DNA from 2 places in the Streptomyces sp. NPDC059166 genome. Region 1 is predicted to be linked to the other one. Evidence: riboswitches for the same ligand, from Rfam matches in the RefSeq annotation. Region 1 holds a riboswitch; the other holds the start of a gene.
What was found. A riboswitch is a leader RNA that binds a small molecule or an ion and turns the genes downstream of it on or off. The one in region 1 is predicted to bind glycine.
Positions count from the first base shown of each region.

Region 1 (4,412 bases):
CGAGGTGACCATCGGGGGCCGCGGGTCGTTGGGGATGGCGTTCCGGTTGACCGTGATGCCCAGCTCGTGGAGCCGGTCCTCGGCCTGCTGGCCGTCCAGCTCGGAGTTGCGCAGGTCGACCAGGACCAGGTGCACGTCGGTGCCGCCGGACAGGACGGAGACGCCCGCCTCGGTGACGTCGGGCTGCACCAGGCGCTCGGCGAGGATGCGGGCGCCCTCCAGGGTGCGCTGCTGGCGCTCCTTGAACTCCTCGGTCGCCGCGACCTTGAAGGAGACGGCCTTGGCCGCGATCACGTGCTCCAGCGGGCCGCCCTGCTGGCCGGGGAAGACCGCCGAGTTGATCTTCTTGGCGAGCTCCTGCGTCGACAGGATGACACCACCGCGCGGACCGCCGAGGGTCTTGTGCGTGGTCGTGGTGACGACGTGGGCGTGCGGCACCGGGTTGGGGTGCAGCCCCGCGGCGACCAGGCCCGCGAAGTGGGCCATGTCGACCATCAGGTAGGCGCCGACCTCGTCCGCGATCCGGCGGAAGGCGGCGAAGTCCAGCTGACGCGGGTAGGCGGACCAGCCGGCCACGATGAGCTTCGGCTTCGACTCCTTGGCCAGGCGCTCGACCTCGGCCATGTCCACGACGCCGGTCTCGTCGACGTGGTACGGGACCACGTCGTACAGCTTGCCGGAGAAGTTGATCTTCATGCCGTGGGTCAGGTGACCGCCGTGGGCCAGGTTCAGGCCCATGATCGTGTCGCCCGGCTTCAGCAGCGCGAACATCGCGGCGGCGTTGGCCTGCGCACCCGAGTGCGGCTGCACGTTCGCGGCCTCGGCGCCGAAGAGCGCCTTGATGCGGTCGATCGCGATCTGCTCGACCACGTCGACGTGCTCGCAGCCGCCGTAGTAGCGGCGGCCGGGGTAGCCCTCGGCGTACTTGTTGGTGAGGACGGAGCCCTGCGCCTCCATGACCGCGACCGGAGCGAAGTTCTCCGAGGCGATCATCTCGAGGGTGGACTGCTGACGGTGGAGCTCGGCGTCGACGGCGGCGGCGACGTCCGGGTCCAGCTCGTGGAGGGAGGAGTTGAGAAGCGACATCAGGGGGTCCCTAGGGTCTCAGTTGCCGGAGAACGCGGTGTACTCGTCGGCGGACAGGAGGTCGTCCGGCTCCTGCGCGACGCGCACCTTGAACAGCCAGCCGCCCTCGAAGGGGGCGGAGTTCACCAGCGACGGATCGTCGACGACGTCCTGGTTCGCCGCGGTCACCTCGCCGGTCACCGGCGAGTACAGGTCGCTGACCGACTTGGTCGACTCCAGCTCACCGCAGGTCTCGCCCGCGGTCACCGTGTCACCGACCTCGGGGAGCTGGGCGTAGACGACGTCACCGAGCGCGTTGGCCGCGAACTCGGTGATGCCGACCGTGGCCACACCGTCCTCGAGGGCCGACAGCCACTCGTGCTCCTTGCTGTACCGCAGCTGCTGGGGGTTGCTCATGACGTGAATTCTCCTGTACGCGGGGGAGTGCTGATGGACGGTGGTCTTGTGGAGTGAGACACGAATGCGTCACGTGGGCGCGGCGCCGAGTGACACCCCGGTTCACTTACGGCGCTTGTAGAACGGCAGTGCCACGACCTCGTACGGCTCGTGCGTGCCCCGGATGTCGACGCCGACACCCTCTGTGCCCGGCTCGGCGTGCGCCGCGTCGACGTAGGCCATGGCGATCGGCTTGCCCAGGGTGGGGGACGGGGCGCCGGAGGTGACCTCGCCCACGACCTCGCCGGCCACGACGACGGAGAAGCCCGCGCGCGGCACCCGGCGGCCCTCGGCGACCAGGCCGACGAGCTTGCGGGGCGGTGCGGTCTCCGCGCGCCCCGCGGCGGCCGTGAGCGCCTCACGGCCCACGAAGTCGCCCTCCTTCTCGAACTTCACGACCCGGCCGAGCCCGGCGTCGAACGGCGTGAGTGCCGTGGTCAGCTCGTGGCCGTACAGCGGCATGCCCGCCTCCAGGCGGAGCGTGTCGCGGCAGGAGAGCCCGCAGGGGATCAGGCCGTACGGGGCGCCGGCCTCGGTCAGCGCCTTCCACAGCTGCTCCGCGTGCCCGGGCGCGACGAACAGCTCGAACCCGTCCTCGCCGGTGTAACCCGTACGGGCGATGAGCGCGGGAACGCCGGCGACCGTGCCGGGGAGGCCGGCGTAGTACTTCAGTCCGTCCAGATCGGCGTCCGTGACCGACTTCAGTACGGCGGGTGAGTCCGGGCCCTGGACGGCGAGGAGCGCGTACGCGTCGCGGTCGTCCCGTACCTCGGCGTCGAAGTCCCCGGCCCTGTCGGTCAGGGTGTCCAGGACGAGCTGGGCGTTGCCGGCGTTGGCGACCACCATGTACTCGCTGTCGCCGAGGCGGTAGACGATCAGGTCGTCGAGGATGCCGCCGTCCTCCGCGACGATCATCGTGTAGCGGGCCCGGCCCACGCCGACGGTGGCGATGTTGCCGACCAGGGCGTAGCTCAGGAAGGCGGCCGCCTGAGGTCCGGTGACGGTGATCTCACCCATGTGCGACAGGTCGAACAGCCCGGCCCCGGTGCGCACGGCGTTGTGCTCGTCGCGCTCGCTGGCGTACCGCAGCGGCATGTCCCAGCCGGCGAAGTCGGTCATGGTGGCGCCCAGCGACCGGTGAAGGGCGTCGAGGGCGGTGTGACGGGGGGCGGCGCTCGGGGCAGTGCTCATGGACTCGGCTCCAGGGCATGACGACAGGGGGCGGTTCCCTCCCCATCTGTCATCGGAACCTGAGAGGTTCGCCGAGAGCCCCTGAAAGGGTCCCGACGGGTCGCCCCGTCAGGGTCGGCTTGCACCTTGGGTGGGGCCGCAGGGCGGCCCGCTTTTCAGATCTGCCTCATCCACGCGGTACGGGGCCTGAGAGATTCAAGGGAGGAACTTGCTCCTTCGGCGCCCGGCGCACACGGTGACCGGGACTCTCCCGCGCGGATTCAAACGGCCGGTATGCAGTTTGGCGGGGTCATCATCGCACGGCTTGCGGGAGAGTGGGACGTCCGGTCCTCGGCGAGGTGGGGCGCGACACGTGGGCGAGTGAGCCGTTGTCTCGCATTACCTTTTCTTTACACTTCTTGGGCAGGTCCATGTGCAGGTCGGCGGGTGACTCGGCAGGGGGACGACGATGACATCGCAGCGCCACGCGAGTACCGCGGGGGTGGCGAGCGGCGCGATGCCCCGGCAGCCGGGCGCGCCCGCACGGGAGGCGGACGGCGGACCGGCACCGGCGGTGCGCGACCTCAGGGGTGCCGCCGGCCGGGGAGTCCGCGTCCTGGACTTCGCCGCGGGGGACGTGGTGGTGGTCTCCGGACTGCCCGGCAGCGGGAAGTCGACCCTGATCAGGCGGACGGTCCGGGACCACGCGATCGACTCCCAGGACACCCGCGACCGCTGGGCGGCCGCCCTGCCCGCCTTGCTCCCGTACGCCCTCTACCGCCCCCTGGTGCGCGTCGCGCACTACGCCGGGCTGCTGCGCGCCCTGCGCTCCGGCGGATCCGTCGTCGTGCACGACTGCGGTACGCAGACCTGGGTGCGGCGCTGGCTGGCCCGGGAGGCCCTGCGGCAGGGGAGGACCCTGCACCTCGTCCTGCTCGACGTCGCTCCGGAGGTGGCGCGACAGGGCCAGCGGGAGCGGGGGAGGGGCGTCTCGGGGTACGCCTTCGCCCGGCACCGCCGGGCGGTGGGACGGCTGCTGCGCGACACCGAGAGCGGCCTGCTGCCGCCTGGGTGCTCCTCCGCCGTCCTGCTCGACCGCGAGTCGGCCACGGCGATCGGCCGGATCTCCTTCCCCGCGCCCCGTACCGCGGCCTGAACGCACCGGAAGCGGCCGCCCTGCCCCTCCGCCGTGGCGGAACGGACGGCTCCGGGGCGGTGCGTACCGGAGGCGGCCGCCCGGTCCCGGTGGTCCCGGGCCTGTCACAGTTCGCACACGCACAGTTCGCAGACCTCCGGTCCGGAGTCCGGATGGTGGACGCCCCTGTGGATGGGGAGGGGCCGCCCCGCCCGCGGACCTGCCCTCCCGCCGTGAGCCGGTCTAAGGTTTCAGCCGCACCGCATGGCGAGAAAGGGACACAGACACCGTGGACATTCCGGCTCAGGCCCAGGGCCCGTTGCATCCGTCGTCCGGATGGCCGGCCAACGAGCTCGAGGAGGTGCTGAGCGCATCCCTCGGAGTGCCCGAGGCCGGAGGCCGGCTGGTCGAGGTGCTGGGCCGCAGCCAGGTCTGGGTGCCGCTGCCCGAAGGCGGTGGCCCGGACAGTGCCGACCTCGACCTCCCGACGGTCGACATCGACGGAGGGGCGTACGTCCCCGTCTTCAGTTCCGAGGCGCAGTTCCTCCAGTGCGTGGGCTCCCACCTCTCCTTCGCCGTGGCCCCG
Region 1 is NZ_JBHZCI010000009.1:157,502-161,913, forward strand. Features, by position in the region: gene glyA (serine hydroxymethyltransferase) at 1-1,086, opposite strand, end outside; gene gcvH (glycine cleavage system protein GcvH) at 1,105-1,482, opposite strand; gene gcvT (glycine cleavage system aminomethyltransferase GcvT) at 1,585-2,712, opposite strand; glycine riboswitch at 2,878-2,975, opposite strand; gene ACFXOA_RS09665 (AAA family ATPase) at 3,161-3,847, shown strand; gene ACFXOA_RS09670 (enhanced serine sensitivity protein SseB) at 4,116-4,412, shown strand, end outside.

Region 2 (4,412 bases), on a different contig from region 1:
CGGGTGGTTGGGGAGGTAGGGCGCCAGGTGGGCGCGGACACCGACCGGCCCCACACCCGGACCGCCGCCGCCGTGCGGGATGCAGAAGGTCTTGTGCAGGTTCAGGTGCGAGACGTCGCCGCCGAAGTGGCCGGGCTTGGCCAGACCGACCAGCGCGTTGAGGTTGGCACCGTCCACGTAGACCTGACCGCCGGCGTCGTGCACCTCACCGCAGATGTCCGCCACGTGCTCCTCGAAGACACCGTGCGTCGAAGGGTAGGTGATCATGAGGACGGCGAGCTCGTCGCGGTACTGGGCGATCTTGTCCCGGAGGTCCGCGATGTCGACCTCGCCGTCGTCGGCGGTCTTCACCACGACGACCTTCATACCGGCCATCACGGCACTCGCGGCGTTGGTGCCGTGCGCGGAGGACGGGATCAGGCAGACGGTGCGGCCCTCGTCGCCGTTGGCCCGGTGGTAGGCACGCACCGCGAGCAGTCCGGCGAACTCGCCCTGCGAGCCGGCGTTGGGCTGGATGGAGACGGCGTCGTACCCCGTGACCTCGGCCAGGCGCTCCTCGAGTTCACGGATGAGGGTGAGGAATCCCTGCGCCTGCTCGGCCGGCGCGAAGGGGTGCAGCGCACCGAACTCGGGCCAGGTGATCGACTCCATCTCGGCGGTCGCGTTGAGCTTCATCGTGCAGGAGCCCAGCGGGATCATGCCCCGGTCCAGGGCGTAGTCGCGGTCGGCGAGCTTGCGCAGGTAACGCAGCATCGCCGTCTCGGAACGGTGCTGGTGGAAGACCGGGTGGGTGAGCACCGTGTCGGTGCGCAGCAGTGCCTCGGGCAGCGCGTCCTCCGTCGCCGCGTCCAGCTCCTCGACGTCGCCGTCGGCGCCGAAGGCGGCCCAGACCGCCGCGACCTGGGCGCGCGTGGTGGTCTCGTCGCAGGCCAGGGAGACGTGGTCCGGGTCGACCAGACGCAGGTTGACCCCACGCCCACGCGCGTCGGCCACCACGTCGGAGGCCTTGCCGGGGACACGCACGGTCAGGGTGTCGAAGTACGCCTCGTGCACGACCTCCACACCGGCGGCGCGCAGCCCCGCGGACAGGATGGCGGCGAAGCGGTGGGTACGCCGGGCGATCGTCCGCAGCCCCTCGGGACCGTGGTAGACGGCGTACATGCCGGCCATCACGGCCAGCAGCACCTGCGCGGTGCAGATGTTGCTCGTGGCCTTCTCACGGCGGATGTGCTGCTCACGTGTCTGCAGTGCCAGGCGGTATGCCTTGTCGCCGTCCGCGTCGACCGAGACGCCGACGAGCCGGCCGGGGAGGCTCCGGGCGAACTTCTCGCGTACGGCCATGAAGCCGGCGTGCGGTCCGCCGAAGCCCATCGGGACACCGAAGCGCTGCGTCGTGCCGACGGCGATGTCGGCGCCCAGCTCGCCGGGCGAGGTGAGCAGGGTGAGGGCCAGGAGGTCGGCGGCGACGGTGACGACCGCGCCGAGGTCGTGCGCCTGGTCGATGACGGGCTTGATGTCGCGGACGGCGCCGGAGGCGCCCGGGTACTGGAGCAGGACACCGAAGACGCCCCGCTCGGCCACCTCGGCGGGGATGCCGTCGCCGAGGTCGGCGACGACCACCTGGACGCCCGTCGGCTCGGCTCGGGTCTCGATCACCGCGACGGTCTGCGGCAGGGTGTCGGCGTCGACCAGGAAGACGCCGCCCTTCACCTTGCCGACCCGGCGCGCCAGCGCCATGGCCTCGGCGGCGGCGGTGCCCTCGTCGAGGAGGGACGCACCCGACGTGGGCAGTCCGGTCAGGTCGGCGACCATCGTCTGGAAGTTCAGGAGGGCCTCCAGCCGGCCCTGGGAGATCTCCGGCTGATACGGCGTGTAGGCCGTGTACCAGGCGGGGTTCTCCATGACGTTGCGCAGGATCACCGGCGGGGTGAAGGTGCCGTAGTAGCCCAGCCCGATCATCGGGGCGAGGACCTGGTTGCGGTCGGCCAGGCTCCGCAGCTCCGCCAGGACCTCGGCCTCGGTGCGCGCAGCCGGAAGGTCCAGCGCGTCGGCGCTCTTGATCACGTCGGGGACGGCGGCGGCGGTGAGCTCGTCGAGGGAGCCGTAGCCGATCTGGGCGAGCATCTTCGCCTGAGCTCCGGCATCGGGCCCGATGTGGCGCTGTTCGAAGGGAATGCCCTGCTCAAGCTGGGAGAGCGGAGTGCGACGGGGGGTCATGATGGAGGCCTCCTGGTCTGCCACGACCTGCGAGGGGCGCCACGGCGTGGCTGCCCGAACGGCCTCCCCATCTGTCATCTCGACCTGAGAGCTTCACCGGTACGCCCCGGGGCACACCGGCTTTCACCGTCGGTGAGGGCGGCGCCCGCGGCGGCACATGCCGTACGGAATCCGCCCTGCTTTCCAGAGTGACCTCGTCCGTGCGGTACGGGGGCCTGAGAGATTCCGGGGAGGAGTTGCTCCTTCGGCGCCTCCGGAATCACTCCGGAGGACTCTCCCGCACAGGGTCAGCAGCCACGTCCCAGCCTACCAGCGGGGTCGCGGCGGGCCTTCCCGAGTGGCCGATGCCCGGGATCTGGCCTTTCGTAGAGCCTGTGGAGCAGTAGCGACCACCTGACGCAGTTGTGACCAGTGGGAGGCACCGTGCAGACCGACATCGATCCGCGCAGCCTGATCGGCCGCAAGGCCTTCGACCGTCGAGGTGCCAAGATCGGGACGGTGGACGAGGTCTATCTCGACGATGCCACCGGGGTCCCCGAGTGGGCCGCCGTGCGCACCGGCCTCTTCACCAGGGACGCGTTCGTCCCTCTGGAGCCGAGCGAGTTCGTCGACGGGTCACTGGTGATCCCGTTCGACCGGGCGCTGATCAAGGACGCTCCCGACTTCGGCGTGGGCCGCCACCTCTCCCCCGAGCAGGAACTGCAGCTCTACCGGCACTACGGTCTGGACGCCTCCCCCTCACCCTCCGGCGGCACGGGTCCCGACCGGGACTTCGGCAAGCTCGCCGGCCACGACGAGTAGTCCACCGGGTCCCTCACCAGGGGCAGCGGGTCGGCAGGCCGCAGCTCCGGGTCGTCGATGCGGAACGTCCGCACCCGGCCGGGTTCCGTCCACGGTTCCTCGAACCGCACGGTGACCCGGCCGATGCCGCTCCCCTGTACCCATCCGTGACCGTGGACGTCGTGCCGCACGTCGTGTCCGGCGGCCCAGCGGCGCTCCGGCGGCTGCTCCCGCACGGCCGGACCGGGGGCGCCGTCCTCGGCGCCGGCCCCGTCGTCGCCGCCCGGCCCGGTGGCGCCCACGGCCGCGTGTCCGGCTTCCGCGGCCTGGGCGAACAGGTCCTCCTGGGTGAAGTCCGCCAGCCCTGTGACGCCCACCCCGAGCAGCCGTACGCCCCCGGTGGTGTCGACGGCGTCCAGGAGGCGCGCAGCGGCCTCCCTGACCACCGTGGGGTCGTCGGTGGGGCCACGCAGGGTCTCGGATCGGGTGAGTGTGGAGAAGTCGTACCTGCGGACCTTGAGGACGACGGTGCGTCCCGACCGGCCCGCGCCGCGCAGCCGTCCCACGCACCGGTCGGCGAGCCTTTCCACCTCGTGCCTGACCCGGACACGGTCGTGGAGGTCGATGTCGAAGGTGTCCTCGACGGACACCGACTTCGCGTCCCGCTCGGCGACCACGGGACGGTCGTCGTACCCCTGCGCCATGCGGTGCAGGGCGATGCCGTGCGCCCGTCCCAGCAGCCGCACGAGTTCCGCCTCGCCCGCCTCGGCGAGATGGCTGACAAGGGTCATTCCCGCACGCCTGAGATGGTCCCCCGTGGCCGGTCCCACGCCGGGAAGGATCCGTACGGACATGGGCGCGAGGAGCTCCCGCTCGGTGCCGGGCTCGATGAGCATGAGCCCGTCAGGCTTCGCCTCCTCGGAGGCGATCTTCGCCAGCATCTTCGAGCCGGCCAGCCCCACCGAGCCGCTGAGCCCGGTGACGGCCCTGATCACCTCGCGCAGCTCCCCGCCGACGGCGCGGGCGGACACCGGGTCGTCGGCCACACCCCCGGCCTCCAGATCGACGAACGCCTCGTCGAGACTGAGGGGTTCCACCAGTGGCGAGAGTCTGCCCAGCAGCTCCATCACCTGGTCGCTGACCGTCCGGTAGAGCGCGAACCGTGGCACCAGATAGGCGGCGTTGGGTGCCAGCCGCCTGGCCTGGGCCATCGGCATCGCCGAATGCACACCCAGCCGTCGCGCCTCGTACGACGCCGTGGCGACCACTCCGCGCATCCCCAGACCGCCCACCACCACCGGCTTTCCCCGGAGGCTGGGCTTCGCCGCCTGCTCCGCGGAGGCGTAGAAGGCATCCATGTCGAGATGCAGAATGGTCGGCGCGGCTCTCACATGAACCGATGCTGCCCTACGGCA
Region 2 is NZ_JBHZCI010000027.1:8,776-13,187, reverse strand. Features, by position in the region: gene gcvP (aminomethyl-transferring glycine dehydrogenase) at 1-2,217, opposite strand, end outside; glycine riboswitch at 2,411-2,507, opposite strand; gene ACFXOA_RS20755 (PRC-barrel domain-containing protein) at 2,641-3,018, shown strand; gene ACFXOA_RS20750 (DNA polymerase IV) at 2,934-4,388, opposite strand.
Region 2: it holds a riboswitch for glycine, as region 1 does, so the genes downstream of both, gcvP (aminomethyl-transferring glycine dehydrogenase) here and gcvT (glycine cleavage system aminomethyltransferase GcvT) in region 1, are expected to answer to the same signal.